3 regions of the Blastococcus colisei genome follow, and region 2 is predicted to be linked to each of the others. Evidence: riboswitches for the same ligand, from Rfam matches in the RefSeq annotation. Region 2 holds a riboswitch; each other region holds the start of a gene.
The links. A riboswitch is a leader RNA that binds a small molecule or an ion and turns the genes downstream of it on or off. The one in region 2 is predicted to bind cyclic di-AMP.

Region 1 (9,688 bases), 960 kb from region 2:
GTGGCGTGCCCGCCCAGGTCAGCCAGCGCGGTCCAGGCCTCGGTCAGCCCCCTGCCGTTCGCGCCGCTGAGGGTGGCCAGGTCCAGGTCCTGGCCCGCCCCGGCATCCGGGCCACGCCGCCACTGGAACTTCGCGTGGGTGAGCGTCTCGTCGGCCTTGACCGTCAGACGTGCCCGGCGCACCACCTGCGCGCCTTCCAGCGGTGAGGTCAGCGCGCCCTTGCCGACGTAGAAGACGTGGCTGATCAGCGGCGACACGTTGCCCGCATGGTCCACCGCCCGCACCTGCAGCACATGCCGGCCCGGCGTCTTGGGAACCTCAGGAACGGAGATGCTGACGGTGTTGGCCGCGACGTTCGTCCGCTTGGTGGTCGCCGTCGGGGCCTTGTCCAGGTCGTGGATGAACGCCGCGATCGTCGGGTCGGCCGCGGGCAGGGTGAACGCGAAAGATCCCGACTGGTTCTCCGCGCCGTGCCAGTCGCCATCGGCCGGATAGTCGGTGGAGGTCACCGTCGGAGCCGCCGGCGCCGTGGTGTCCACCGTCCACACCACGCTCTTCGTCGATGGACCGGTCGCCGACCCGTCCCATCCCCACACTTCCCACCAAAACTTGTCGCCGTTGGCCAGCTGACCCTTGGGAATCTGCATGGGCGCGATGAAGCCGTCCACGATCGGCGACGACAGCGGCGTCGTCTCCTGCCAGGTGGTGCCCCTGGTGGTGTTGTGCACGCGGAAGACGAGGAACGTCTTGCCGTCGGCATCATGAGCCCGGGCACGCATCCACGGGGTCGCCGACGACGTGGACGGGGCCAGCGGGGTCGGCTGAGGATCCATCGAGAGCGTGTCCGGAGTTCCCGGCGGAGTGTTGTAGTGGACATAGACGAATGCCTGCGCCGTAATCGGCGGAGTTGAACCTCTTCCACCCGAGGTTGTCGGCCTCGTTCTCCGCCTTCAGTCCCATACTGACCACACCGGCGTTGTGGTTCACCCACGACTGGAACAGGTTCGTGACGTCGGCCCTCACAAACCCGTCGCCGCAGCTGGCGCTGTAACCGGTGGTTTGCGAGGACACCTCCCACCGGCCGTACCAGGGCACCGGGGAACTGAACCGAGTCGCCGTGCTGACCAGGCCGGTGTCCCAGACCTCCCAGTTCGCCGGCGCGCACGAGAAGGAGTGCCACTCATACAAGGCCAGCTCGGCACTCAGGATCTGCTTACCGCGCAGCCCCGTGAGGTCGGTGTGGATGAAGCTCCGTGCGACGGTAGCGCCGTCGTTCCAGGTACCCAGCCGCAGCTCATCGCTGCCGGACTGGTCGACGGAAGTGCCGCTCTGCACCCAGGTGTCGAACAGGTCTTCGGCGTAGAAGTCCGGATCCACCACCACCGGGTAGGTGGTCTCCGGGTCGGCCAGGAACTCCGCGTCCGGGGTCAGCGCCAGCTCCACCACCCCAGCGGCGGTCACCTCGACCGAGTCCGTCAGCGGCAGCAGCGGGGTGGCCCCCGCCGCCGTCGCCTCCTCCGACACCGGCCGGCCGGCGCCAGCTTCCGGCTCCACCACATCTGCGCCCGGCGCCACCGGCGGCGCGGTACTGTCGGGTTGCGGAGCCGGCTGCACCGGGTCCGAGGCGGAGTTCTCCTGCGGCTCCCCGTTGCCCCAGTCGGGAAACGGCGCGAACGCGCTCGGCGCCTGCGCATCGGCCGACCACGGCTCGGTCACCGGGTGCTGCCGCTCGGCGTCCACCACGGCGTCCCAGACCAGCGGCGTTCCCGAGGTGCCGACCACCTCCCCATCCGGCGTGCTGAACGCCACGCCGCCATCGGCGTCCGGCGTAGCGGTCAGCCCTTCACTGCTCACCGTCAAGGACAGATCCGGCGCCTCTCCCGCCACCGGCCGGTCGGTCAGGACGAAGAACTGCTCATAGCCGGTGCGGGTCGCCTCCACCACCATGTCGACACCGGGCTGCACATCGGGGTAGATCGCCCGCGGCCCCTCCAGCCGCGGCGCAGGCAGCGCCTCGGTCCACTGCAGACCCACCGTCTCCCCGTCCGGGCCGTGCACGGCCACCAGCAACCCGTCCTCGGGCGTGCCCTCCCCCGCCAGTTCCAGCCCGCCCGGGTGCGCCTTCGGCGCCACCGTGCCATCGGAGGCCTGCTCGAGCGTGAGATCGACCGCCGCCCAGTCCGCCGCCGACGTCCCGTCACCGTCGCCCTGACGCACCCAGATCGGCCCACTGGCCATACCGGCGGCGAAGGTCCCATCCGGGAGGGCCCACGACGACGACCTCTCGGTGCGCTCGCCGACGATCTCCACCCGCTCACCCTCGAGCCGGGCGATGGTCGACGCCGTTGCCGCGTCCGGCGCCTGCAGCACACCGTCGGGCCCACGCGTCGCCGCCTCCTCCTGGCTCGGCGTCTCCTCGCCGGGTGCCGCGTACGCCTCGCTGGCTACGACGAACGTCTCCGCGATCAGCGCTCCCGCGAGCGCGACACCGATGACGCCCTTGCTCCGCCACTTCGGGACAGGACTGAAGCCGAACCCAGCACTCACGAGACGTCATCCGTTCAGCCCACCGAGCGGGCCCGCGAGGACCCGGAACGCGCCGGTTCGGCGTCCGAGAGAAACCTGGCAGGCACAGAGGGTCACAGCAACGATGCACAAAGTCTCGATACGGATTCACCACGCCACATTCGACCCATGCGCATCGATCACCACCCGCGCCACTCTCCGCAGGTCAGACGACCGGCGAGCCACGCATTGGGGACGGTGCCGAGCCGCCCGACGTCTCGCCGGACGCGTGCCGCGCAACACTGGGCGGGCTCCCCCGCTCGCCCGACCCCGAGGAGTTCCCTTGCCGACCGCCGGCCGCCGCAAGGGCACTGCCGCGCTGCTGTGCCTGCTGACCGCGCTGGCGACCGCGTGTTCCTCGGCAGCCCCTGCGCCGAGCCGGTCCGCGGCAGCGCCGCCGAGCACCGCCCCGAGCACCGCCGCCCCCAGCAGCGAGCCGGCGAGCCCCGAGGAGCGGGTCGAGACAGCGCTGGACGGGCTCGACCGGCGTGCGCAGGTGGCCCAGCTGTTCGTGGCCGGCGTCCCGCTCGGCGACCTCGGCCGCGGCGACGCCCTGGCGCAGGCGGGACTGGGCGGGCTCTTCCTGGCCGGTCGGTCCGAGGCCCCGGCGGCGGAGCTCGCCGGCACCGCCGCGCGCTGGCAGTCCCTGTCGCCCGGGCCCGCCCTCTGGGTGGCCGTCGACCAGGAGGGCGGGGCGGTCCAGTCGCTCAAGGGACCGGGTTTCGAGCGGCTGCCCTCCGCCGTGGCCCAGGGCGCCCTGCCGCCGGCCGAGCTGGCCGCCCTCGCCGTGAGCATGGGAACGGCCCTGCACGACGCCGGGGTGAACCTGAACCTGGCGCCCGTCGCCGACGTCGTCCCGGCCGGCACCGAGGCGGCCAACGAGCCCATCGGCTACTACGACCGCCAGTACGGCAACACCGCCGAGACCGTCGCGGCCGCTGTGGGCACGGTCCTCGACGGCCTGGCACAGGCCGGGGTGACCGCGACCCTCAAGCACTTCCCGGGCCTCGGGCTGGTCTCGGACAACACCGACACCACCGCCGACGTGACCGATCCGGTCACCGGCGCCGACGACGCCCAGGTGGCCCTCTTCGGCGACCTGGCCCGCTCCCCCGCCGACCCGTTCGTGATGGTCTCGTCGGCGACCTATCCGAGGATCGACCCGGCCGACCAGGCCGCCTTCTCACCGGTCGTCGTCACCGACCTGCTCCGGGAGCGGCTCGGCTTCGACGGCGTGGTCATCTCCGACGACCTCAGCAACGCCCTCGCCGTCCGCGACCTCCCGCCCGGCGAACGCGCCGTCCGGTTCCTGGCCGCCGGCGGCACCCTGGTGCTCACCGTGGACGGAGCCCTCGTGCCGGAGATGATCGACGCCGTCCTCGACCGCGAGCGCACGGACCCGGCGTTCGCCACGACCGTGGACGCCGCCGTGCGCACCGCCCTCGTCGCCAAGGAGGAGGCGGGCCTCCTGCCCGGCTGATGCAGCCGGGCAGGGCCGTTACCCGGGCTTCAGGGGTGCTGTCGGTGCTTCCGGAGTCCCGCCGGATCCCGGAAGCACGGACAACACCCCTGGAGCGGTCACTTCGAGCAGGTGATCAGTACCAGCCCTTGTTCTGCGAGTGCTCCCACGCGCCGCAGGGGGAGCCGAACCGGTTCTCGATGTAGATGAGTCCGGCGTCGATCTGGCGGTAGCCGTCGGAGGTCTTGGCGATCCCGGTGCCGGCCCACGTCGAGTCGAGGAACTGGGCGATGCCGTAGGCGGTGCTGGTGGGGTTCTGCGCGTTCGGGTTCCAGCCGCTCTCCTTGCCCCAGAGGCTCTCCAGGCAGCTGAACTCGCTCGCGCTGCCGACCTTGCCCATGGCGTAGTCCTTGTAGGAGCCGGCCGGAGCGACGGGCGCGGACGTGCCCTGACCCGGACGCGCTGCCGCGGCGGCGGCCTCGGCGGCGCGAGCCGCCTCCACGCGGGCGGCCTCCTCGGCAGCCACGCGGGCGGCCTCCTCGGCGGCGATCCGGGCGGCCTCTTCGGCGGCGATCCGTGCGGCCTCCTCGGCAGCGAGGCGGTCGGCCTCGGCCTGGTCGGCGGCGGCCTGCACCGCCGCCGCCGCGGCACGCTCGGCGTCGCGCTCGCTGCGGCTGGCGGCGAGCTGCTCCAGCGGAGCGAGGAGCTGGTCCTCGGCCACCGGGGCCGCCTCGGCGTGGAGGCCGAGCTGCTCGGCGACGCTGACCGACTCCATCTGCGCGGCATCGGCGGCCGGTTCCCCGGCGGTGACCACACCGACCAGGACCGCGCCGGCGGCGGCCGTCGCGAGGTACATCGCCGGACGGCGGCCGGCGAGGGGAGGGCGGTGTCCACGACGGGTGGCCCGGGCGTGCGAGGACGTGAGGGTGCGCAGGTTCATGAGGTGCGAGTGCTCCGGATGACAGGGCGGGGCGGACCGGCCGGCGCTCGGGGGCGCAGGCGATCCACCGCTGTGGGTCGAGGGGGCAGCACCGCGGGCTGGGCGCCCAGCGGATCACCGGTCAGCGCGGGACGGTTCCGCCTGACGGTGCGTGTCGACTGCTGCGTGCACGGCGCACCCAGGGGCGCGGCGTGCTGCGGCTCTCCGTTTCTTCGAACTGTTCCGTGGCCGCCTACCGAGTTAGCTGACGGATTCGGGCTCAGAAGGCGCCCTACCCGCCCCGAGCGGAGCTCGGAGCAGGATTCACCCCAGTACTGCGGTGGGTCCCCGGCTCGCCCGCGACTCGGTCTCGGCCTCGGGCGACTCGGCGGCGTCCGGCACGGCCTCCCCGGATGGGGCGGGAACGTTCCGACCGGACCGCGTCACGGTAGCCGTCGTTATCGGGCCGTGACAATCCCGGAGCCGGGATCAGGGGCGTGATGCATCTCGCCTCCGCACCGCCCGCCGGTTCCCGCCGGCGGTAGCGGTCATCGTTCCGTCACACCCGGGGGGTGCATCGGGGCGGCTGTGTGTCACCCCGGTGACGACCCGACTCACCGCCGATCAGCCGTCCGCGGCCGGGGCACGGGAGGTCTGACCGAAGCGCCCGGAATCGGCCGGGCCGGCCAGGAAAGGACACCCACATGCGATCGACCCTCATCCGAACCACCACCACCCGGAAGGCCGCGGCGGCCCTCTTCGCCGCCTCCGCGCTCAGCCTCACGGCGTGCGGCGACACCGCCGGCGGCGAGGCGGGCGCCGACGTGGAGGACGTCGTGGAGGACGACACCATCGCCGAGGACGACGCGGCGGCCGAGGACGACGCGGCGGCCGAGGACGTCGTCGAGCCCTACGACGGCGCCTACGACAGCGACTTCTTCGGGGAGTACGACTCCTACGTCGGCGAGCAGGTCGTCCTCTCCGCCGACGTCAACGAGGTGCTGACCACGAGCGCGTTCACCATCGCCGGGACCGACGACACCGCCGTCGAGGCGTTGCTGGTCGTCGGCGCCACCGAGACGCCCACCGAGTTGACCCCGGAGACCACGGTGGAGGTGAGCGGCACCGTGATGGAGAGCTTCACGGTCACCGACGTCGAGGAGGAGATGGGCGTCGACCTCGAGGACGCGCTCTTCGAGGAGTACGAGGACGAGCGCTACGTCATGGCCGACAGCGTGGAGGTGCTCGAGGAGGTCGACCAGGGCTGACGGGGCGGCGACCGGACGGCGGAGCTCCACGGTGTGGCCACCGGCTCCCGTGGCGGCTCCGCCGGCCGCGCGGCACGACGATGGTCGGCGACCATGCCCTCGGGGGCAGACTGGACGACGTGGCCCGCTCCGTGCTGATCATCGAGGACGACGTCCGCATCCGCCGGGTCGTGCAGATGACCCTGCATCGCGAGGGTCTGGAGGTGGCCGAGGCGGCGTCGGGCGAGGCCGGGCTCCGGCTGCTCGCCGACCGCTCCTTCGACGTCGTCCTCCTGGACCTCATGCTCCCGGGGATGGACGGCTTCGAGGTGTGCCGGGAGATCCGCCGGATGTCCAACACCCCGGTGATCATGGTGACCGCGCGCGCCGACAGTCACGACGTGGTGGCCGGACTCGAGGCCGGCGCCGACGACTACATCACCAAGCCCTTCGTCGCCAAGGAGCTGTCCGCACGCATCCGGGCGCTCTCTCGCCGGACGCGGGGCAGCGAGCCCCGGCCCCGCATCTCCATCGGGGAGGTCGAGATCGCCCCGCAGGACGGCACGGTCACCCGGGCCGGCGTGCCGGTGCAGCTGACCAAGACCGAGTTCAAGCTCCTGGGCGAGCTGGCGGCCGAACGCGGGCGGGTCTTCAGCCGGGAGGAGCTCCTGGAGCGTGTGTGGGGCTACGACTACTTCGGGGATTCCCGGCTGGTGGACGTGCACGTCCGCCGGCTGCGCAAGAAGATCGAGGCCGACCCGGCGGACCCCATGGTGGTGCTGACCGTGCGCGGCATGGGCTACCGCCTCCCCGAGTGAGCACCGCTCGGGCCGGCGCCCGCGCGCCGGTCGACGGGGACGGGGCGCGCGAGGACGGCGGGCCCGGCGGGACCGCGCGCCGGTGGGCGCTCCACGGCCCGCGAACGCTGCGCAGCCGGGCCACGCTGGCCTTCACCGGCGTGGCGGCCGCGCTCACCCTGGTGCTCGTCGTGGGCGTCTGGCTGTCGGTGTCGCAGTACCTGCTCGTCCAGCGCGAGCGGACCACCCTCGGCCAGACCGTCGCCAACGTGACGCAGGTCCAGCGGGGACTGGCCACGTCCGGCTTGTCGACCGCCCAGCTGCTCTCCCAGCTGCCCCGGGAGACGGGGTCCACGTCGCTGCTCGTCGACGACGGCGAGTGGAGCACCACCTCGCTGCGCATCGGCCGCGACGACCTCCCCCGCGAACTCCGGGACGCCGTCCTGGCCGGTGAGCCGTCGCGGCAGCGGATCACCGTCGATGGCGAGGCCATGCTGGCCATCGGCATCCCCCTGGCCGGCCTCGACGACGCCTACTTCGAGGTCTTCCCGCTGCAGGAGCTGGACAACACCTACCGGATCCTCGGACTGGTCCTGGCACTGGCCGCCGTCGCGGTCGTCCCGGTGTCGCTGTTCGTGGGGTGGTGGGCCACCCGACCCACCCTGCGCCCGCTGACCCGCCTCTCCACGGCTGCAGCGGCGATCGCCGCCGGCGATCTCGGCGCCCGCATCGATCCGCGCGACGACCCGGCGCTGGTGCCGATCGCGGAGTCCTTCAACGCCACGGCCGCGGCCCTCGAGCGCCGGGTACGCAGCGATGCCCGATTCGCCGCCGACGTCAGCCACGAGCTCCGCAGCCCGCTCACCACGATGCTCAACGCGATGGCGCTCGTGGAGGCGTACGAGGACCGGCTTCCCGAGGACGGCAGGGAAGGCCTGGCCCTCCTGCGATCGGAGGTGCACCACTTCGAACGGCTGGTCGCCGACCTGTTGGAGATCTCCCGGGCCGACGTCGGCAGCCAGGACCTCTCCCTGGAGGAGGTGCGGCTCGCCGCACTGGTGCAGGAGGCACTGTCGCGGCGCAGCGCCACCGGCAGCGTCCCGCCGGCGCGGCTGACCATCGAAGACGAGGCCTCCGACGCCGTCGTCCTGGCCGACAAGAGGCGCCTGGAACGGGTGATCAGCAACCTGATCGACAACGCCGACAAGCACGGTGGCGGGCTGACCTCGGTGACCGTGGAACGGGGGTGCGACGTCGTGTGCATCACCGTGGACGACGGCGGCCCCGGCGTGCCCGACGAGGAGCGGGCCGTCATCTTCGAACGGTTCGCCCGCGGCAGCCGCAGCACCCGGGCCAGCACCGAGGGCAGCGGCCTGGGCCTGGCCCTCGTGACCCGGCACGTACAGATGATGGGAGGCACGGTCGTGGTGACCGACAACCCGGACGGCGGTGCGCGCTTCGTCGTCCGCCTGCCCGTGGACGGGGTCTCCTGATGCGCCGGGTTCTCGCCGCACTGGTGCTTCTCCTCCTGCTGGTCGGCTGCGGGGTCGACGCACAGGACCGGCCCGAGGGCATCGACATCCCCGAGCCCTCGACCACCGATCCGCCCCCGGCCACGGACGGCGGCAGCCGGGAGGTCACGGTGTTCTTCGTGCGCGGCGCCCGACTGGAACCGGCCGAACGCTCGTCGGCACGGGCGGACGTGACGTCGGTCCTGGAGCTCCTGGTCGCCGGCCCCACCCGGGGAGAGGTCATCGGCGGACTGCGGACGGCGCTGGCGCCCCAGTCCCTCACGCCCGAGCCGTCGGGAACCACCGGTCCGGTCGTCACCATCGCCGTCACGCGTGAGTTCACCGACGTCGCCGGAGGCAACCAGCTCCTCGCCGTCGCGCAGGTGGTGTGGACGGTGACCCAGGTCCCGGGGGTGGATCTCGTCCGCGTCACCTCCGACGGGCAGCCGGTGGAGGTGCCCACCGACGAGGGGCTGACCGACCAACCGGTGGGCCGCAGCGACTACCTGTCCGTCGCCCCGTCCGGGGCGGAACCGCCCACCGCCGCCCCCGCGCCTCCTCCCCCGGTGTCGACCGCGCCATCGTCGACCGACGAGTAGGGAGAGCGAGCCTCCGGAGAGCGGAGCGGCCGTTCCCGATGACGATCCGCTGACATGTGACGACCGGTCGGGTCGGAGCTGCGACGAACGGGCATGGACCACCGGAGGATCCACGGCGGCGGGCCTGGCTCCACCCGCGGGCATGCGTTCCGGGGGGCCGGGTCTGTTCCCTGCCGTTCGGCGCACGATCCCCTCGAGGACCTGGAGGCTGAACGTGGAGCGAACGCGGCGCGCGGAGCTGGCGGCCGCCGTGCCGGCCTGGACGGTCCGTGCCCTGTCGGTCAGTGGCGCGGTGCTCGCCGTCGCCGCCGTGGCGTGGCTGGCCTGCTGGTTCCTCTTCCTGCTCCCGCAGCTGACGTTCACCCTCGCGATCGCGGTGTTCCTCACCGCGCTCACCGCACCGATCACCGGCCGACTCCGCCGTGCCGGACTGCCGGCGGCGCTGTCGGCCCTGGCGGGTGTGCTCTTCCTGTTCGCCGTGCTCATCGGCATCGGCTTCCTCGTCGGCTTCCGAGCCGCCGCGGCGGTGCAGGACCTCACCCGCCCCCTCGCCGCCGGCATCGACCGGATCAGGGTGTGGCTGATCGAGGG
Region 2 (9,688 bases):
GCACGTCCTGGCCCTTGCGGGCGACCAGCCGGGAGACGCACACCACCACCGGCGCCGACCCGAGGCCGTAGCGCTTCCGGACGGCGGCCCCGTCGGCGTCGGGTGTGAACCGCTCGACGTCGACCCCCGGCGAGAGCTGGGCCAGGCGGGTGCGCCCGCCCAGGGCGGGAGCCAGCCGGTCGCGGGTGTAGTCGCTGATGTAGGTGACGACGTCCAGCCCCGAGGCGATCCGCTGCATCACCTGCCGGCTGCCCGGCAGCGCCACCCAGCCCGTCTCGTGCCCGTGGGTCGCCCCCACCAGGTGCCGCACGCCGGCCGCGCGCAGCGTCGGAGCCATGAGGCCGAGGGGTGCGGCGGCGCCGAAGAAGGTGGTGTCGCACCCGTGGCGCCGGGCAAGCTCGACCGCGGCGCGACCCGCATGGCGGGTGGGCAGCAGCATGCCGGTGGGCAGCCGCACGACCGGATACGGCAGCGCGGCGTCGTACTCCTCCCATCCGGGCGACCGGGAGGCGAGCACCACGAGCGACTCCGGTGGCCGCCTCGCCAGCAGCTCGGCGACGAAGGTCTGGATGCCGCCCTGGCGGGGCGGGAAGTCGTTGGTGACGACGAGGGTCCGGCCGGGGCCGCTCACGGGCGCTCCAGTCGGGCCCAGTCCGCGGCCATGGCCAGCCGCTGCGCCACGGTCGGGTGGGAGCCGAAGAGCCAGTGCCACGCGTCCGGCGGATCCGGGTCGTTGAGGTTGGAGCCGGCCAGGTCCTGCTGCATGGCGGCGAAGGCTTCCGGATCGCCGGTGAGGTCGAGAGCACGTACGTCCGCCCGCGACTCGACCTGCCGGGAGACCGCGTTCTGCACCGGCGTGGAGAGGAGGGTGCCCACCGCCATGAGGAAGAGCAGCAGCGGGATCACCCGGGGATCCCCCGGGCCGTCGGCGCCTGCCCGCCGGAGCAGCCGCGGTGCCGAGAGCAGCCAGCCCAGCGCCGCCACGCCGGCTCCCGCTCCGAGCGCCCCCATGAGGGTCCCGGCGAGGACGTCGTCGGTGGCCACGTGCCCCAGCTCGTGGGCGACGATCGACTCGACCTGGTCGTCGGGCAACCGGTCCAGCACGGTGTCGTAGAGGACGATCCGGCGGGTGGAGCCGAACCCGGAGACGTAGGCGTTCAGTGCCGTCGTACGCCGGGAGGCGTCCGACACCAGCACGTCCTCGACCGGCGTCCCGTTCTCCTCGGCCAGCTCGAGCAGGTCGCTGCGCAACTGACCGGCCGCCAGCGGCTCGAACCGGTTGAAGGCCGGCTCCATCAGGACCGGCCAGAGGAACGAGCCGACGACCACCAGCGCGGCGGCCCCGGCCCCCGCCCACGCCCACCAGGTCCTCGGCAGCCGTCGGGCCAGCAGCACCAGCACGAGCACGCTCACGGCGGTCAGGCCGGCGTCGATCGCCGTGGAGACGCCGACATCGCGCAGCCAGAGCCCCCAGCTCCGCGTGGACAGCCCGTAGCGCTGCCGCACCACCTCCCCGTAGGCCGAGAGGGGCAGGGTGACCAGCCGCCCCACGACGGCGAGCGCGAGGACGCCGAGCAGCACCTGCCAGACCCATCCCCCACCGAGCGGTGCGGTGACCGCCCGCACCAGCCGGCCGCCGGCCCGGGTGAGGCCGAGCAGCGCCGAGACGGCCAGGCCGAGCAGCAGCGAGGCCACGGAGGCAGGACGGAGCGCCGCCGCGAACGCCTCGGCGCGGTCCACCTGCTCCGGCGAGAGGCCGGCGGTGGGGTCGACCGGACTGTGCCCGCCCACCGGTTCGGGCAACGGCGTCCAGGGCGTGGTAACGACGATGACGGCGGCGAGCGCGATGCCGAGGATCACCGCGGTGGCCAGCGCGGCGCGAGCACCTTCCCGACCCACCCGGCTCACTCGACCGATCCTATGCGGGGATCCCGGCATCCCCGGACGACGAGGGCCGGCGACCCCACGCGGAGGTCACCGGCCCTGGCCGTGGGGTGCGAGGTCGTCAGCCGATGCGGCGCGCGTGCGTGAAGCCGCTCATCGAGTTAAAGTCCACCACCATGACCGGCTTGCTGGAGGTCGAGGCGTGGACCATCTTCCCGCCGCCGACGTACATCGCCACGTGGCTGGTCGGCTCGTAGTAGAAGAGCAGGTCGCCCGGCTGGAGATCACCGACGGACACCGGGGAGCCCATCTGCGACTGGCTCCTGCTGGAGTGCGGCAGGCTCACCCCCGCAGCGGAGTAGGCGTACTGCGTGAGACCTGAGCAGTCGAACGCGTTCGGACCGCCGGCGCCCCAGACGTAGGCGTCGCCGACCTGGGCGAGCGCCGTGTCCACTGCGACCTGAGCCGCGCCGCTCGGGGCCACGACGCCGCTGGGAGCGGGCTGCGCCTCCGTGCCACCGTGCGCCCGGGCGACCTCCTCCTGCTGGGGAGCGCTCAGCGCCGCGTACTGGCGCTGGAAGTCGGCGATCTGCGCCTCGAGGTCCTCCTGCTGGGCGGCGATCTCGTCGACGGCGCGCTGCGCCTCCGCCGTGGCCTCGTCCGCGGCGGTCTGTGCCTGCTCGGCCGCGGCGGCGGCCTCGGCGACCTCGGCGAGCTGCTGGTTGGTGTGCCCGGCGATGGCATCGAGGGTGCCGAGCTGGTGCACCAGCTCCTCGGCCGAGTCGCTGGTCAGCAGCACGTCCAGCGGGGAGAAGCCCTCGCTGGTGTAGGCGGAGCGGGCCAGCTGGCGCACCTGGCCGTCGAGGGAGTCCAGCTGCGCCTGCGCGTCGGCCGCGGCCTGCTCGGCGCTGGCGACGGCAGCGTGCTGTGCCTCGAGCTGGACCTTGGCCTCGTTGAGTTCCTCGGTGACCACCTCGAGCTCGTGCTCGGCGTCGGCGACGGCCTGAGCGGCCTGCCCAGCGGTGGTGATGTCCCGCGGGTCGGCAGTCGCGGTGCCCGGGAGGACGGTGAAGGTCAGGGCCGCGGTCACTCCGAGGAGGAGACCGGACCGGAGCCATCCGACGTGTCCAGGAGCGGACGGACGAACGGTGGCGGACTGATCAAGGGCGTGCGGCAGTACGGCGTGTGGGGTCGCCACGAGCGGCGGCTCTCCGTTTCTTCCTCGACTACCGCCTACCGAGTTAGCTGACGGGTTCGGGCTGGGAAGACTGGCCCTATCTCCTGCGCACCGGCGAACCGGCCCAGCAGGAGAACTCACCCCAGGACTGCGGTGGGTCCCCGGCTCGCCGTCCGACACCTGTGCAGGCGCCGTCAGGCGATTAGGCGGTGCCCGTCCGAGGTCACCCCTCTGCGGGTGACGACCACTCGGTCGGACCCGGCGACCCTACGACCGTGACGATCATGTGACAAACGGAAGATCTTGTGACGCCTGTGACGAGCGCCCCATCCCGGCCTGTCAGTGCAGGCCAGAGCCGCACGAGCACTCGATGTGACATGGACCGGACCGTTCCGTCCACACGCCCTCAGCCCGTCCTCCAGTCGCCGTCCCGAGCCTCTCCCGAGGGGTCCCGATGACGCAGCGGCGGCACCAGACCGACCTCGGCGAGGGCACGGACGGCCCGGCGCTCGACGTCGTCGAACTCCACGACGACCCCGGCCGGGGGTACGACGACGTCCTCGGCCGCGATGCCCCCCACAGCCGTGTCGGTGCCCGCACCGCGACGCCCGTCGAGCGGGATGACGACCGGGTCGCTGCTCTGCCAGCCCGGGGGCGCCCCGAGCAGGACGGTGACGACGCAGTCGGCGCAGCCCGTCGGGCGCGCGGTGCAGGTGTCGCAATCGATCAGCATGGTTTTCTCCTCCGTGAGTCATCCGCACGGTAGGAGCGGCCACCGACAATTCCGCCGGATCCAGCGCGGCCGGGGACTCAGGTGCCGGCGAACTCCCAGTGCCAGGGCTCCTCGCGCCCGTTGCCGGGCTCGGCCCAGTCGGGGTGGAGGAAGCCGAACCGGCCGGCGTTGGCCTTCATCCAGGCGTACTGCGGCGTGCCGAACCGGTCGATCCCGCCGCAGAGGTCCACCGCCAGGCCCCAACCGTGGTTGCTGGTGCCCGGGACCGCCGCCAGGGCCGGCTTCTGTCCGTAGAGGCGCACCTGGCCGGCATAGGTGCGGTAGGAGTCGGTGATGCAGATCGGCGTCCCGAACGCACCGGCGTACGCGGCCGACAACGCCCGGTAGGCCGCCGCGGCGTCACAGCGCAGTGTGTGGGCACCCGCGCCGATCGGGCACATGGCGCTCGGCGGGATGAGGCCGTTGGGATAGCCGCCCCAGGAGCGCGTGCCGTCGTAGCTGGGCGGGTAGACGGTGTTCCCGCACTCCACGCGCAGCGCTCCGCCGGTGGGACCGGGGGCGGCGACCGGCGCCCGCTGCCCCAGACCCGGGCGCCCGATGCCGAGGACCTGGTCTGCAGGCAGCGTGCGGACCACGACAGCACCGGCCCGCGCGTCGGCGGCCAGCATGGTCCTCGGGTCCAGCGCGATCCCGACGTGGCCGAGTCCCGACTCGGCGGAGCCCAGGAAGACCAGGTCGCCCGGGAGGACGTCGGCCGGGGCGACCGGCGTGGTGGCGGCGAAGAGATCGGCCTGGGTGCCGGGCAGCTGGATACCCGCCGACCCGTAGACCGACTGCACGAGCGATCCGCAGTCCCACGAGTCGGGCCCGGCGGTTCCAGGGGCGTAGGGACGCCCGAGTGCGCCCATCGCCGCGGTGACGGCGCCCAGCGTCTCGGCCGGCAGGACCAGCAGGGACGTGGGCTGCCGGGGCAGCTGGGCCGCGCCGCGCTGGGCACCACCGTCGACGGCCCCGACCGGCACCAGGCCGGCCGGCAGCCCTGCGGGCGGGTCCAGGAGGGCAGCCGCGGGCGGAGGGGTGATGCCGGCTGCGGTCAGCTGCTCGACGTAGGCCCGCCAGTTGGCTGCCGTCCGGTCGTTGACGTCGAGCTGCTCCTGCTGCAGCTGGGCGAGCTGGCGGTCGACGACGCCGAGGGCCTCGTCCAGCTCGTCGGTGACCGCGTCGGCGGCGGCCTCGAGCTCGGCCACCTTCCCGGCGACCGCGTCGGCACGCGCACGGGCCTGCGTCAGCGCGGCCGTCGCCCGCTGCTGCTGATCCAGCGCCGTCTGCCGGAGTCCTGCCGCGACGCCGATGACCTGGGCTGCGTGTCCGTCGACGACCTCCAGGAATCCCAGCGCCGCCACGACGTCCCCCGGATCGCCACCGGACAGCAGAAGGGTCAACGGGGTGACCGCCCCGCCGTCCCGGTAGACCGCCGCCGCGTAGGCGGCGACCGCCCGCTGGTGGACGGCCAGCTCGCTCTCGGCCTCGGACACCACCGCCTCGGCGTCCGCGACGGCCCGCTCGGCCCGCGCCAGCTCCTCCCGCGCGGCGGCCACCTCGGCCTGCTGCTGCTGGAGCCCGGTCTGCACCTCGGCGGCGCGCTGCTGCAGCTCGTCCAGCGCCCGGCTGTCCAGTACCGCCGAGGTGCCGCCGGGCTGGTCGCTGGGTGCCGCCGACGCCGGCGCGGTCACGGCGGCCGCGAGGGCGGCGGCGGCCACCACCGCGAAGGCCGTCCGAACCGCAGTCCCACCAGTGCGCCGCCCGGAGCGCGGGAGCATCAGACCACCTCTACGTGTCCGGGCCGCCCTCGTCCACGGGCGCGGCCCACCGGGGGAGATGGTGTCCTGATCATCCGCGCGCCGCCAGGCGAACCGGCCCGGAACCCCCGCCCGGGCGACATCGGCACGGCCCGGGCCCCCGGCGCGGCATCACAGGAGTGTCATTACCGCGACCTACCGTCCGGCCGTGCCCTCCTCCCCCGCTCTCCCCCGCGATGTTCCCCTGCGGCAGGACCCGCAGCGGTACGAGCAGGTCACCATCGACGAACTCGGCACGCCGCTGGCCGACGTCACGTTCGTGGTGGTGGACCTCGAGACGACGGGCGGGTCGCCGAAGGACAGCGCGATCACCGAGATCGGAGCGGTGAAGGTCCGCGGCGGGCTCGTCCTCGGCGAGTTCCAGACGCTGGTCGACCCGGGCCGGGAGATCCCGCCCTACATCAGCGTCCTGACCGGCATCACGTCGATGATGGTCGCCGCGGCGCCCCGCATCGGCACGGTGCTCCCTGCCTTCCTGGAGTTCGCCCGGGGGGCCGTCCTGGTCGCCCACAACGCCCCCTTCGACATCGGGTTCCTCAAGGCGGCCTGCGCCGAGAACGGCATCGCGTGGCCGGCCGCGGCGTCGGTGGACACCGCGGTGCTGGCCCGCCGGCTGCTCACCCGCGACGAGGTGCCCAACTGCAAGCTGGCCACGCTGGCGCCCTACTTCTCCGCCACCACCTCGCCCACCCACCGGGCCCTGGACGACGCACGCGCCACCGTCGACGTCCTGCACGGCCTCTTCGAGCGGCTCGGCCCCCTCGGCATCACCTCCCTGGAGGAGCTGACGGGGCTGACCCGCCAGGTCGACCCCGAGCGGCTGCGCAAGCGGCACCTGGCCGACAGCGTGCCGCGGGGACCGGGCGTCTACCTGTTCCGCGGTCCGCGCGACGAGCCGCTGTACGTCGGGACGTCGAACGACCTCCGCAGCCGGGTGCGCAGCTACTTCTCCGCCAGCGAGCAGCGCAGCCGGATCACCGAGATGGTGGCGCTGTCCCAGCGGGTCGACGCCATCCCGTGCGCGCACGACCTCGAGGCCGCGGTCCGCGAACTACGACTGATCGCCGAGCACAAGCCGCGGTACAACCGCCGCTCCCGCTTCCCCGAACGGGCGCTGTGGATCCGCCTGACCGAGGAGCCCTTCCCGCGGCTGTCGGTCGTCCGCCGCGTCCGCCCCGGCGCGGGCGTCTTCCTCGGCCCCTTCCCCGACCGGCGCGCCGCCGACGCGGCCGTCGCCGCGGTCCACGAGGCGCTGCCCCTGCGGCAGTGCACGACCCGCATCTCGCCGCGGGTGTCCAGCTCGGCCTGCGCCCTGTTCGGCATGGGCCGGTGCGGCGGTCCCTGCACCGGCGCCCAGTCGGTCGAGGAGTACGCGTCGATCGCGGCGGTCTTCCGGGCGGCCGTCGACCACGACCCCCGCGACCTGCTCGCGCCGCTGCTCGCCCGGGTCGACCGGCTCGCCACCGAGGAGCGCTACGAGGACGCAGCGATTCTCCGTGACCGGGTGGCGGTCCTGGTGCGGGCCGTACGGCGCCGGCAGCGCCTGGAGTCACTCGCGGCCGTGCCCGAACTCGTCCTCGCCCGGACCGACGGCTCGCGGGGCTGGCACCTCTCCGTGGTCCGCCGCGGGCGGCTGGTGGCCGCGGGCGGCGCCCCGCGCGGCACGTCGGTGCGCGCCACGCTGCCGGGCCTGCTGGCCACCGCCGAGACCCCGGTAGGTCCCGACGACGAGCTCGCGGCCACCGTCGACGAGACCGAGCTCATCCTGCGCTGGATGGAGAAGCCCGGAACCCGTCTCGTGGAGCTCACCGGCACGCTGGCCTGCGCGGCCCCGGGCACGGGGGCGTTCAGCTCGTTCCTGGCCCGGGTGGGGACCGGGCACTCCGGTCGGGATCCCTTCGCCGACGACCGGTCGCTCGGCACGCGCGCCCGTCCGGAGCGGGTCACGGCAGGAACGGGCGGCCGTGGGCGGTCCCGGCTAGGCTCCCCCGCGTGATCACCGCCATCGTGATGATCGACGCGGCCACCGACGCGATCCCGGAGGTGGCGGCGGCGATCGCCGACCTCGAGGGAGTCAGCGAGGTCTACTCGACCGCCGGCGAGGTCGACCTGATCGCCATCGTCCGGGTCCGCGAGTTCGAGCAGATCGCCGAGGTGATCGCCGGGCGGATCAACAAGGTGCCCGGCGTGCTCGAGACCGAGACCCACATCGCCTTCCGCGCCTACTCGCGGCACGACCTCGACGCCGCGTTCTCCATCGGCTTCGAGACCGCCGACTAGTAAGAGGACCCCCTTCCTCCCCACCCCCTCGCACGCTCGGGGCGGGCCCCTGGAAGGGGGCCGTCAGCCGCGGGCGACTCTGCTGACCTGTACCCAGCGCTCGAGCTGATCCCTCGCGCGGCCGTCGTCGATGGCGGCCGACGCCCGCTCCATGCCTGCCGCGATCGCGTCGTGCAGGCGGGCGGGTCGCTCGTCGAAGGCCGCCAGCGCCGCGGCCGCGTTCAGGACCACCGCGTCACGGACCGCCCCCTGCTCGCCGTCGAGCACTCGCCGGAAGACGTCGGCGTTGAACTGCGCCGAGCCACCCCGCAGCGCATCCGGTGTGGACGCGGGGATCCCCAGTGCGGCGGGGTCCAGCCGGTCGGCTTCCACCTCGCCGTCGCGCACGACCCACACCGACGACGTCGTCGCCGTCGTCAGCTCGTCCAGACCGTCGTCGCCCCGGAACACCAGCGCACGCCCCCCACGGGCGGCCAGCACATCGGCCATCACCGGCGCCATCCGACCGTCGGCGCAACCGATCGCGGCTGCGACGGGCCGGGCGGGGTTGGTCAACGGACCGAGGAAGTTGAAGACGGTGGCGATGCCCATCTCCCGCCGGGCCGGGCCGGCGTGCCGCATCCCGGGGTGGAAGACCGGCGCGAAGAAGAAGCCGATGCCGGCGTCCTCCACACAGCGCGCAACGCCGTCCGCGGGGAGGTCGATGACCACGCCGAGCGCCTCCAGCACGTCCGCGGATCCCGAGGACGACGACGCCGCGCGGCCACCGTGCTTGGCGACCGGAGCACCCGCCGCGGCGGCGACCACAGCCGCCATCGTGGAGATGTTCACGGTGTGCGCACCGTCGCCACCGGTGCCGACGATGTCGACGCAGTCGCGGGACAGCCGCACCGGAGTGGCTTGCGCGATCATCTCCGCGGCGAGGCCCGCGACCTCCTCGGCCGACTCACCCTTCGCCCGGAGCGCGACGGCGAACGCCGCGACCTGGACGGGCGTGGCCTCGCCGGTCATCACCTCGCGCATCGCCCAGGAGGTGTCGGCCGAGGAGAGGTCCTCACGGGAGAGCAGGCGGTTGTACAGCTGCGGCCACGTCCGCCGTCCGGCCGCGGGGGCGCTCATCGGCGGCTCACCGACGGACGACGGGACGCTGCGCATGGACGCGCAGCAGGCCCGCGACAACCCCGGGGGCGGTCAGCGGGTCGACCGGCAGCGGCAAGGTTCCCTCCGCCCGGGACCAGTGCGCCAGCCAGCGGTCCGGCTGCCGGGCGATGAGAACGCACACGGCCGGCCGGTCGGCCACCTCCTGGTCCATCTGGCGGGCCACCGCCAGACCGCCCATCGGCTGGGCCTCGCCGTCGAGGATGCAGAGGTCCACGCCACCGGCGTCGACCGTGGCGACGACGTCGTCACCGGTCTCGCACTCGAGCCAGGTCACGGGGCCGACGTCGGCGGCGGGGCGGCGACCTACCGCGGTGCGGACGGCGTCGCGGACCTCGGGACGGTGGCTGTAGACCACCACGGTGACCGGCATCGAGGCGAGGTGGGTGGCGTCGGAGGCGGGACTCACCCCGCCGAGCCTAGTGGCAGAGCAGGACATTCCCCGGGCAGGCGCCGGGAACGGTAAAGAGCTGATCACTTTGCCGCCACGCCATCGCACCCGCAGTCGTGACGACCCCTTGCCGATGCCATGATGACCCTCGTGACAACGGCCCCCGTCGCGAGCAGCACCTTCGACACATCGCGGGTGCACTCCCT
Region 3 (9,688 bases), 570 kb from region 2:
GGTTCAAACCGGGACGTCACCGCGGCGACGACGTCCCACGGGCCGGTCGTCGGCCGCTACCGTCACTGGGCAGAGGCGGTCCCCGGGGAGGCACCGTGCGCGCCTACCGGGCCGATGTCGCCTTCGACGGCGAACGACGACTGCCGGGCGGCGCGCTCGTCCTCGTCGACGACGGCGTCATCGTCGGGGTCGAGTCCGCCTCCTCCCCCACACCCGACGGCTGCCCGGTCACCGACGGCGCGGCGCTGTTGCCCGGCCTCATCGACACGCACGTGCACCTCTGTGGCGACAGCAGCCCGCGGGCGCTGGACCAGTTCGCCGAACTGTCCGCCGACCAGCTGCAGGCGGTCATCACGACCGCGGAGGAGCAGCACCTCCAGGCAGGCGTGACGACCGTGCGCGATCTCGGGGACGACCGGTGGGCTGTCGTCGAACGGTCGCGCACGGGCGACGACGGGCCCACCGTCGTCGCATCCGGGCCTCCGCTCACGGTCCCGGGTGGTCACTGCTGGTCGATGGGGGGCGTCGCGACGGGCCCGGAAGGGCTGCGCGAGGCTGTCCGCGAGCGGGTGGATCGCGGTGCCGGCGTCGTGAAGATCATGACCAGTGGCGGTGTCCTGACACCGGACACCGACGTCCTCGCCTGCCAGTTCAGCCTCGGGGAGATGCGTGCCGTGGTGGACGAGGCCCACGGCCACGGGCTCCCCGTGACAGCCCATGCCCACGGACTCGCGGCGGTGGAACTCGCCGTCGAGTCCGGCGTCGACGGCATCGAGCACTGCAGTTGCCTGACGCACACCGGTGCCCGACTGCCCCCGGCGCTGGCCGAACGACTGGTCGAGGCCGGTACCTACGTCTGCCCGACCGTCGGGCGCGTCCCCGGCGTCGCTCCACCCCCGCACGTACAGGCACGTCTGGCGGCGATCGGGTCGACGTTCGAGGACCACCTCGTGCACGTCGTTGAGCTCGTCAACGCCGGGATCACGTTCCTCGCCGGCACCGACGCCGGGATCGGCCCGTCCAAGAGGCACGGGTTGGTGCCCATGGCGGTCGCCGACCTCGTCGCGTGCGGAGCCCCCGCGACCGAGGCGCTGGCGTCGGCAACCGGCCTGGCGGCCCGGGCGTGCGGCCTGCAGCGGCGCACCGGACGTCTGGCCGTGGGCCTGGAGGCCGATCTACTGCTGGTCGACGGCGACCCACTGATCGACGTGACGGCTCTGCAGCGGCCACGCACGGTGGTGTCGCGGGGCCGCGAGGTGCCGCTGCCCCGCCAGTAGCGGCGGAGCTCCGCTCAGGCGGACGCGTCGGCCATGTCGCCACGGGCCAGGACGTCGGCCAGTCCGGCCACGTCGACGCCGCCGAGGCCGTTCCGCACGGTGAGCCCGGGTGCGCTGGGGATCTCCTGGACGGTCGGGACGCCCAGGACGGCGGCACCTGCGGCGAGACCCGCCGCCACCCCGGACTGCGAGTCCTCGACCACGACGCACCCGGCGGGCTCCACCCCGAGTGCGGCCATCGCCTGCAGGTAGGGCGCCGGGTCGGGCTTGCGCGCCGGCACCTCGTCACCGCAGATGGTAACGTCGAACGGATCACCACCCAGATCGGCACGGATGGTCGTCAGGACGATGTCGGCCAGCCGCCGCGGTGTGGTGGTGACCAGGGCCGACCGCAGACCCGCGGCCCGGACCGCGATGAGCAGCTCGCGCGCACCCGGGCACCAGGAGATGCCGGAGCCAAGGAGCTGCGCCGTCCGGTCCTCGACCCAGCGGGCGTCGGCCAGCAGCTGTTCCTCGGTCCGGGCCAGCCCGAGGTCGGCGTGCAGGATGCTCATCGACCGGCGCATGGTGGAGCCCACCGTGGCCGCCCGGGCGCGCTCGGACATCCTCCCGCCGAGGCTCGCGGCGAGCTCGAACATCGCCTCGCCCCAGTACTGCTCCGTCTCCACCAGCGTGCCGTCCATGTCGAACAGCACGGCTCGCAGCTCACCGACGCCTCGAGCCGCGCGGTTCATCCCCGGTAGTTCACGTGCGGATGGTCCATGTGGTTGGCCGTGGCACTGCCGCGGTTCTCCATCTGCTTCCAGGAGCCACCGGGCGAGCTGAGCATCCGCTGCTGCCAGATGATGTAGTCGACGCCGAGCTCGTCCCAGTGCGCGACGTGGTAGGCGACGATCGCGTCACCGAGGGCCGCGTTCGAGCCGACCATGTAGTCCACCGCCAGCCCGGAGGGGTGGCCTCCCGGATCGGCGGCGCTCGCGCGGGTGCCGCCGAGGGTGATGCTGTCGGCCCCGGGGACGTTGGACACGACCGCGTTGGCGGCTGCCTGTGCGACGGGCCTGAGGGCGCCCGCACTGTTGCTGATCTTCGCGATGACCGTGGCGGTCACGGACGCCGCCGCGGCAGCCGGCGCGGGCGAGGCGGCGGCTGCCGCCTCCGCTGCCTCGGCCGCCTCCGCCGCCGCGGCCGCCTCCGCTGCAGCGGCCGCCTCAGCGGCGGCAGCGGCCTCGGCTGCGAGGCGTGCCTCCTCCGCCGCCTTCGCCGCGGCAGCGTCGTGCTCGGCCTGCGCCTGGGCCGCGGCGGCCGCGGCCTGCTCCGCGTCGCGCTCGGACCGGCTGGCGGCCAGCTGGCCCAGCAGCTCGGAGTCCTCGGGCGCGGGGGCCTCGATACCGGCCCCGTCGATACCCAGGGCATCGGCGACGACGACGGACGCCGTCTGCGTCTCGGCGGTGGCCGGAGCCGGCTTCCCGGCCACCAGGTCGAAGGCGGCGAGCACGCAGACGGTGGCGATGCCGAGGGAGTAGGCCACGCGGGAGCCCGGCGCTGCCAGGCGGCTCGTGCGGGCGAGGCGGACGGAGTCCGTGCCGGTGACGTCGTCGGTGGGCTGTGCGGTGTTCAGGTTCAGGGGCGCCACAGGGGGGCGTCTCTCCGTTCTTCCTCAGCCGCCTACCGAGTTAGCTGACGGGTTCGGGCCGGAAGTTGCCCTACCTGCAGCGCATGCGCGCAGGATTCACCCCAGAGGAACCATGGGTCCCCGGTCTGCTCGCGGCGCTGGGCCGCGCGCAGTTCGGCGGTGTCCGGCGGGGTCCTCGGTCGAGGAACGGGGCCCGGCAGACAGATAACGAAAGTACTACGAAATGTTTACGACGGCCCGTTGTCCTTGCCACACGGCTGAACCCTTGACGGCGGGCGGCGGGCCCCATCGGCTCCGCCCAGGGGCCCGCCCGAGCTTGCGAGGGATGGGGAGGACGGGGTCCTTCATTCGTCCTCCGTGCGATAGCCGAGGTTCGGGGACAACCACTTCTCCGCCTCGGCGACGGTCCAGCCCTTGCGTCGCGCGTAGTCCTCGACCTGGTCACGACCGACCCGTCCCAGCACGAAGTACCGGGAGTCGGGGTGCGAGAAGTACAACCCGCTCACCGCGGCACCCGGCCACATGGCCATGCTCTCGGTGAGCTGGATGCCGGTGGTGGCCTCGACGTCCAGCAGATCCCAGATCGTCTGCTTCTCCGTGTGCTCCGGGCAGGCCGGGTACCCCGGAGCGGGCCGGATGCCGTGGTACTTCTCGGCGATCAACCCGTCGGCGTCGAGGTGCTCGTCCGGGGCGTAGGCCCAGAACTCCTTGCGCACCCGCTCGTGCAGCCGCTCGGCGAAGGCCTCGGCCAGCCGGTCGGCGAGTGACTCCAGCAGGATCGCGCTGTAGTCGTCATTGGCCTTCTTGAACGCCATGACCCGCTCGACGGAGCCCAGGCCGGCGGTCACCGCGAAGGCCCCGACGTAGTCGCGCAACCCGGTCGCCTTCGGCGCCACGAAATCGGCCAGCGACTTGCGTGACGATCCGTCCCGTCCCTCGGTCTGCTGCCGCAGTTGGTGCAGCGTCGTCAGGACGGCGGAGCGCGACTCGTCGGTGTAGACCTCGATGTCGTCGCCCTCGACCTGGTTGGCCGGGAACAGGCCGAGGGCGCCGTTCGCGGTCAGCCACTTCTCGCCGATGATCTGGTCGAGCATCGCCTGCGCGTCCTCGTAGAGCCGGCGGGCGGCCTCACCGGACACCGGGTTGTGGAGGATGTCGGGGAAGCGGCCCCGCATCTCCCAGGCGTTGAAGAACGGCTGCCAGTCGATGTAGCCGCGCAGCTCTTCGAGCGGATACTCGGTGAACGTCCGGACGAACTGGGTCGCCACGTGGTGGACGTGGTCGCAGGAGGGGCCCGCACAGACGTCCATCGCCTGCTGCAGCAGCATGCGCGGCCGCGGCGGGGAGTAGGTGCTCCAGTCGATTCGTGGGGCCGCGGCCCGGGCGGCGGCGATGGGCAGCATCGTCCGGCTGTCCTGCCGGGCGGCGTGCCGCTCCCGCAGGGCCTCGTACTCGGCCGCCGTCTCGGCCAGCAGCTTCGGGCGCTGCTCGTCGGAGAGCAGGGCCGCGACGACCGGCACCGACCGCGAGGCGTCCTTCACCCAGACGACCGGTCCGTGGTACTTCTGCGCGATCTTGACCGCGGTGTGCGCGCGCGACGTCGTCGCCCCGCCGATGAGCAGCGGGACGTCGAAGCCCTGCCGCTCCATCTCCGAGGCGAGGTTCACCATCTCGTCCAGCGACGGCGTGATCAGCCCGGAGAGGCCGATGACGTCGGCGCCCTCGTGCTTCGCGGCGTCCAGGATCTTCTGTGCCGGCACCATGACGCCGAGGTCGACGACGTCGTAGTTGTTGCACTGGAGGACGACGCCGACGATGTTCTTGCCGATGTCGTGGACGTCGCCCTTCGCCGTCGCCATGACGACCTTGCCGTTGGTGCGTTCGGCGTCGCCGGGCTGCTTCTCCGCCTCGATGAACGGGATCAGGTACGCGACGGCCTTCTTCATGACCCGCGCGGACTTCACCACCTGCGGCAGGAACATCTTCCCGGCGCCGAACAGGTCGCCGACGACGTTCATGCCGTCCATCAGCGGGCCCTCGATCACCTCGATCGGCCGGCCGCCCCGCTCGCTGATGAGGGCGCGCAACTCCTCGGTGTCGTCCTCGACGAACGCGTCGATGCCCTTCACCAGCGCGTGCGTGATCCGCTCCCCCGCCGGCAGCGACCGCCACTCCTCGGTCGCCACCTCCTTGACCGAGCCGTCGCCGGCGAAGTCACCGGCGATCTCCAGCAGGCGTTCGGTGCTGTCCGGACGGCGATTGAGGATCACGTCCTCGATGCGCTCGCGCAGCAGCGCGGGCACCTCGCTGTAGACCTCGAGCTGGCCGGCGTTCACGATCGCCATGTCCAGGCCGGCCTCGATCGCGTGGTACAGGAAGACCGAATGGATGGCCTCGCGCACGGGGTTGTTGCCGCGGAAGGAGAAGGAGACGTTCGAGACGCCGCCGGAGACGAGCGCACCGGGCAGGTTCTGCTTGATCCAGCGGGTGGCCTCGATGAAGTCCAGGCCGTAGTTCGCGTGCTCCTCGATCCCCGTGGCGACGGCGAAGATGTTGGGGTCGAAGATGATGTCCTCGGCCGGGAAGCCGACCTGCTCGATGAGGATGTCGTAGGCGCGCTTGCAGATCTGCGTGCGGCGGACGAGGTTGTCGCCCTGGCCGTCCTCGTCGAAGGCCATGACGACGACCGCCGCGCCGTACTTGCGGCACAGCCGGGCGTGGTGGACGAACTCCTCCTCGCCGTTCTTCAGCGAGATCGAGTTGACGATGGCCTTGCCCTGGACGCACTTGAGCCCGGCCTCGATCACCTCCCACTTCGAGGAGTCGATCATCGTGGGCACGCGGCAGATGTCGGGCTCGGTGGCGATCAGCTTCGCGAAGCGGTCCATCGCCTGGACGCCGTCGATCATCCCCTCGTCCATGTTGATGTCGATGACCTGCGCGCCGGCTTCGACCTGCTGCCTGGCCACCGCCAGCGCCGCCGGGTAGTCGCCGGCCTTGATCAGGTTGCGGAAACGGGCCGATCCGGTGATGTTCGTGCGCTCGCCGACGTTGACGAAGAGGCTGTCCTCGGTGACGGTCACCGGCTCGAGACCGGAGAGCCGGAGGGCGGGCTGCACCTCGACGGGGATCCGCGGCTTCCGGCCCTCGACCACGCCGGCGATCGCCGCGATGTGTGCCGGTGTCGTGCCGCAGCAGCCCCCGACGAGGTTGACGAAGCCGCTGTCGGCGAACTCCGCCAGCACCGCGGCGGTCTCGTCGGGCGACTCGTCGTACTCGCCGAACGCGTTCGGGAGGCCCGCGTTCGGATAGCAGGACACGAACGTGTCGGCGATCCGTGACATCTCGGCGATGTAGGGCCGCATCTCCTTGGCGCCGAGGGCGCAGTTGAGCCCCACCAGCAGCGGGTTCACGTGCCGCACCGAGTGCCAGAAGGCCTCGGTGACCTGCCCCGACAGCGTGCGGCCGGAGGCGTCGGTGATGGTGCCGGAGATCATCACCGGCCAGCGGCGCCCGCGCTCCTCGAAAAGCGTCTCCAGCGCGAAGATCGCCGCCTTGGCGTTGAGCGTGTCGAAGATCGTCTCGATCAGCAGCACGTCGGAGCCGCCGTCGACGAGCCCGTTCGCCTGCTCCAGGTAGGCCTCGACCAGCTCGTCGTAGGTGACGTTGCGGGCGCCCGGGTCGTTGACGTCCGGGGAGATGGACGCCGTCCGGCTGGTCGGCCCGATCGCTCCGACGACGAAGCGCGGCTTGTCCGGGATGCGTTCGGTCATCGCGTCGCACTCCCGGCGGGCCAGCCGGGCGGAGGCGACGTTGAGCTCGTAGGCGAGGTCCTGCATGCCGTAGTCGGACAGCGAGATCGTGGTGGCGTTGAACGTGTTCGTCTCGATGAGGTCCGCGCCGGCATCGAGGTACTCCCGGTGGATCGCGGTGATGATCTCGGGAGCGGTGATGCTCAACAGGTCGTTGTTCCCCTGCACGTCGGTCGGCCAGTCGGCGAAGCGCTCCCCGCGGTAGCCGGCCTCGTCCGGCCGGTCCCGCTGGATGGCGGTGCCCATCGCGCCGTCGAGCACGAGGATCCGCTGGTCGAGCAGGGCGGTCAGCGCGGCCGTGGCATCCGGGCGGAGGATGGGTGAGTCGGACACAGGCGATCCCCAGTGGTGCTCTGCTGTGGGTGTGCGGGCTTCGATGCTCCGGCACCCCGGCGGGCTGGCCCAGGCTTGGGCGCTCCCGATGTCCCGCCCATCGTCTCATTCCCTGTGGCCTCGGTGTCGTCGACATCATGCGGACGGGTCGAGAACCGGGCGGGGCGACCGGATCGACGTAGGCTCGCAGAGGTGACCGATCCACAGTCCGCAGCTGACGACCTGCCCCGGCTGACCGACCCCCTGGTGGTGGTGGCCTTCGAGGGCTGGAACGACGCCGGGGACGCCGCGACCGGGGCCGTCGAGCACCTCGAGCTGATCTGGGACGCCAAGCCGCTGGCCGCGCTGGACCCGGAGGACTACTACGACTTCCAGGTGAACCGGCCCACCGTCTCGCTGATCGGTGGGGTCAGCCGCCGCATCGAGTGGCCGACGACCCGGATCTCCGTGGCCCGGCCGCCGGGGAGCGAGCGCGACGTCGTCCTCATCCGGGGCATCGAGCCGAACATGCGGTGGCGTGGGTTCTGCGACGAGCTCATCGCGATCCTGACCGAGCTCGACGTCTCGATCGTGGTCGCGCTGGGTGCCCTGCTGGCCGACACCCCGCACACCCGGCCCACCCCGGTCACCGGCTCGGCGTACGACGCGGAGTCCGCCCGCACGTACGGCCTGGAGACCTCCCGGTACGAGGGGCCAACCGGCATCCTGGGCGTCTTCCAGGACGCCTGCGTGCAGGCCGGGCTGCCGGCGATCAGCTTCTGGGCCGCCGTGCCGCACTACGTCTCCCAGCCGCCGTCGCCGCGGGCCACGGTCGCGCTGCTGCAGCGGGTCGAGGAGGTCCTCGAGATCGCTGTGCCGCTCGGCGCCCTGCCGCAGCAGGCCGAGGACTGGGTGAAGACGGTCGACGAGATGGCCAACGAGGACGACGAGGTCGTCGAGTACGTGCGCTCGCTCGAGGAGCGGGCTGCCGAGTTCGACCTCTCTCAGGCCAGCGGTGACACGATCGCCAAGGAGTTCGAGCGCTACCTCCGCCGCCGCGGCGCCTCCGGCGGCTGAAAGAAGACTGTGAGTCCGGCCGGGTCGGCTCATCGGTGCTGGGCCGGCCGCCGGCGCCGGCCGAGCGTGCGGTTGTGGTCGCTGCGCCTCGCGTGTCTCTGCGTGTCGGCGGCATCGACTCCGCACTCGCTGAGCGGCGCCGGGTGTCGATCTGTCGTCAGGTCGACGGGGGCGGGACGCGACGGCGCGTTGACTCCTAGTCCGCGCGGAGCAACGGCGTCATCTGCGAGGTGGCGTCGGCGTCGAAGAGCCGGTCGTGCATGGCGAGGGCGAACCGGTCGGTCATGCCGGACACGTGGTCGACGACCTGGGTGACGGCGTCGGCCTCGGTGTCCCGGTAGGACTCGGGGATCAACTCGGGGTGGGCCAGGTGGTGGTCGACCAGCCGGCGGATCACGTCGATGGCGACGTGCTTCTGGCCGGCGGCCGTATCCGACATGTAGACCCGCTCGAACATGAACGCCCGCAGCTCGTGCATGGCCTCCAGCGGGCCACGCCCCATGACGACCGCACCGGCGGTGTTCTCCGGGGACAGCGAACCCTCGACGACGGCGTCGATCATCGTGCCGACCATCTCGCTCCCGGGTGCGCCGAACACGTCGCGGGCGCGGGCCGGAAGTTCCTCCGGCCGGATCACGCCTGCTCTGATGGCGTCCAGCGCGTCGTGGGACAGGTAGCCGATCCGGTCGGCGTAGCGGACGCACTCGCCCTCGCGGGTCGACGGCGGCGGGTCGATCTTCCAGCTGTGCGACCGGACGCCGTCGCGGACCTCCCAGGTGAGGTTGAGGTGCTCGAGCACCTCCACGATGCGCACCCCCTGGGCGGCGTGGTGCCACCCGCCGGGCACGTAGGGCTCCAGCGCGTCCTCACCGAGGTGCCCGAACGGCGAGTGCCCGACGTCGTGCGCCAGCGCGATCGCCTCGGCCAGCGTCTCGTTGAGGCCGAGAGCCCGGGCGAGCGATCGCGCGACCTGGGTGACCTGCAGCGTGTGGGTCAGCCGGGTGACGAAGTGATCGCCGTCGGGGTTCAGGAAGACCTGCGTCTTGTGCTTCAGCCGGCGGAACGCCTTGGCGTGCAGGATCCGGTCACGGTCGCGCTCGAACGCCGTGCGCAAGGGGTCCTCGGGCTCCGGACGGGCCCGGCCGCGGCTGGCGGCCGCACGCACGGCGGCGGGAGCGAGTCGTTCCTCCGCCGCCTCCCGCGCGGCGCGGTCGGTGAACCGGAAGGGCCCGGGCACGCTCATCCGCGGTCGCCCAGCGCTCTGTCCCGGGCGCACGCGTCCAGCGCCACGCCGAGCAGGGCGTCGACCGCGTCGCACACGATCCGTGGCGACTCCTCCTCGGCGTCCTCTCCCCCGGCCAGCGTCTCGGCCGCCCAGGCGTCCACGAGCGCGATCGCGCCGGGGCTGTCCAGGTCGTCGGACAGCCGCTCCCGCAGCCCCAGCAGCAGCGGCGCGGCGGGGGCACCGGCGTCGAGCGCGACGGCCCGGCGCCAGGTGTCCAGGCGCTCCTCGGCCTCCCGCAGGAGGTCCGCCGTCCAGGCGCGGTCGGTGCGGTAGTGGCCCGACAGCAGCGCCA

Region 1: it holds a riboswitch for cyclic di-AMP, as region 2 does, so the genes downstream of both, FHU33_RS10090 (aggregation-promoting factor C-terminal-like domain-containing protein) here and FHU33_RS14550 (C40 family peptidase) in region 2, are expected to answer to the same signal.
Region 3: it holds a riboswitch for cyclic di-AMP, as region 2 does, so the genes downstream of both, FHU33_RS11830 (VldE C-terminal domain-containing protein) here and FHU33_RS14550 (C40 family peptidase) in region 2, are expected to answer to the same signal.

What each region holds. Positions count from the first base shown of each region.
Region 1 is NZ_VFQE01000001.1:2,102,170-2,111,857, reverse strand. Features, by position in the region: gene FHU33_RS10105 (RHS repeat-associated core domain-containing protein) at 1-833, opposite strand, end outside; gene FHU33_RS10100 (DNRLRE domain-containing protein) at 760-2,547, opposite strand; gene FHU33_RS10095 (glycoside hydrolase family 3 N-terminal domain-containing protein) at 2,849-4,045, shown strand; gene FHU33_RS10090 (aggregation-promoting factor C-terminal-like domain-containing protein) at 4,161-4,964, opposite strand; cyclic di-AMP (ydaO/yuaA leader) riboswitch at 5,179-5,323, opposite strand; gene FHU33_RS24940 (hypothetical protein) at 5,648-6,211, shown strand; gene FHU33_RS10080 (response regulator) at 6,331-7,008, shown strand; gene FHU33_RS10075 (sensor histidine kinase) at 7,005-8,480, shown strand; gene FHU33_RS10070 (GerMN domain-containing protein) at 8,480-9,097, shown strand; gene FHU33_RS10065 (AI-2E family transporter) at 9,312-9,688, shown strand, end outside.
Region 2 is NZ_VFQE01000001.1:3,064,692-3,074,379, forward strand. Features, by position in the region: gene FHU33_RS14540 (glycosyltransferase family 4 protein) at 1-631, opposite strand, end outside; gene FHU33_RS14545 (M48 family metallopeptidase) at 628-1,908, opposite strand; gene FHU33_RS14550 (C40 family peptidase) at 2,006-2,974, opposite strand; cyclic di-AMP (ydaO/yuaA leader) riboswitch at 3,100-3,280, opposite strand; gene FHU33_RS14555 (hypothetical protein) at 3,468-3,794, opposite strand; gene FHU33_RS14560 (D-alanyl-D-alanine carboxypeptidase family protein) at 3,872-5,614, opposite strand; gene FHU33_RS14565 (DEDD exonuclease domain-containing protein) at 5,802-7,649, shown strand; gene FHU33_RS14570 (Lrp/AsnC family transcriptional regulator) at 7,646-7,933, shown strand; gene trpD (anthranilate phosphoribosyltransferase) at 7,997-9,052, opposite strand; gene FHU33_RS14580 (ANTAR domain-containing protein) at 9,060-9,500, opposite strand; gene ctaE (aa3-type cytochrome oxidase subunit III) at 9,624-9,688, shown strand, end outside.
Region 3 is NZ_VFQE01000001.1:2,491,648-2,501,335, reverse strand. Features, by position in the region: gene FHU33_RS11840 (metal-dependent hydrolase family protein) at 96-1,277, shown strand; gene FHU33_RS11835 (HAD family hydrolase) at 1,292-2,011, opposite strand; gene FHU33_RS11830 (VldE C-terminal domain-containing protein) at 2,008-2,910, opposite strand; cyclic di-AMP (ydaO/yuaA leader) riboswitch at 2,925-3,079, opposite strand; gene metH (methionine synthase) at 3,255-7,055, opposite strand; gene FHU33_RS11820 (PAC2 family protein) at 7,248-8,111, shown strand; gene FHU33_RS11815 (HD domain-containing protein) at 8,308-9,354, opposite strand; gene mshC (cysteine--1-D-myo-inosityl 2-amino-2-deoxy-alpha-D-glucopyranoside ligase) at 9,351-9,688, opposite strand, start outside.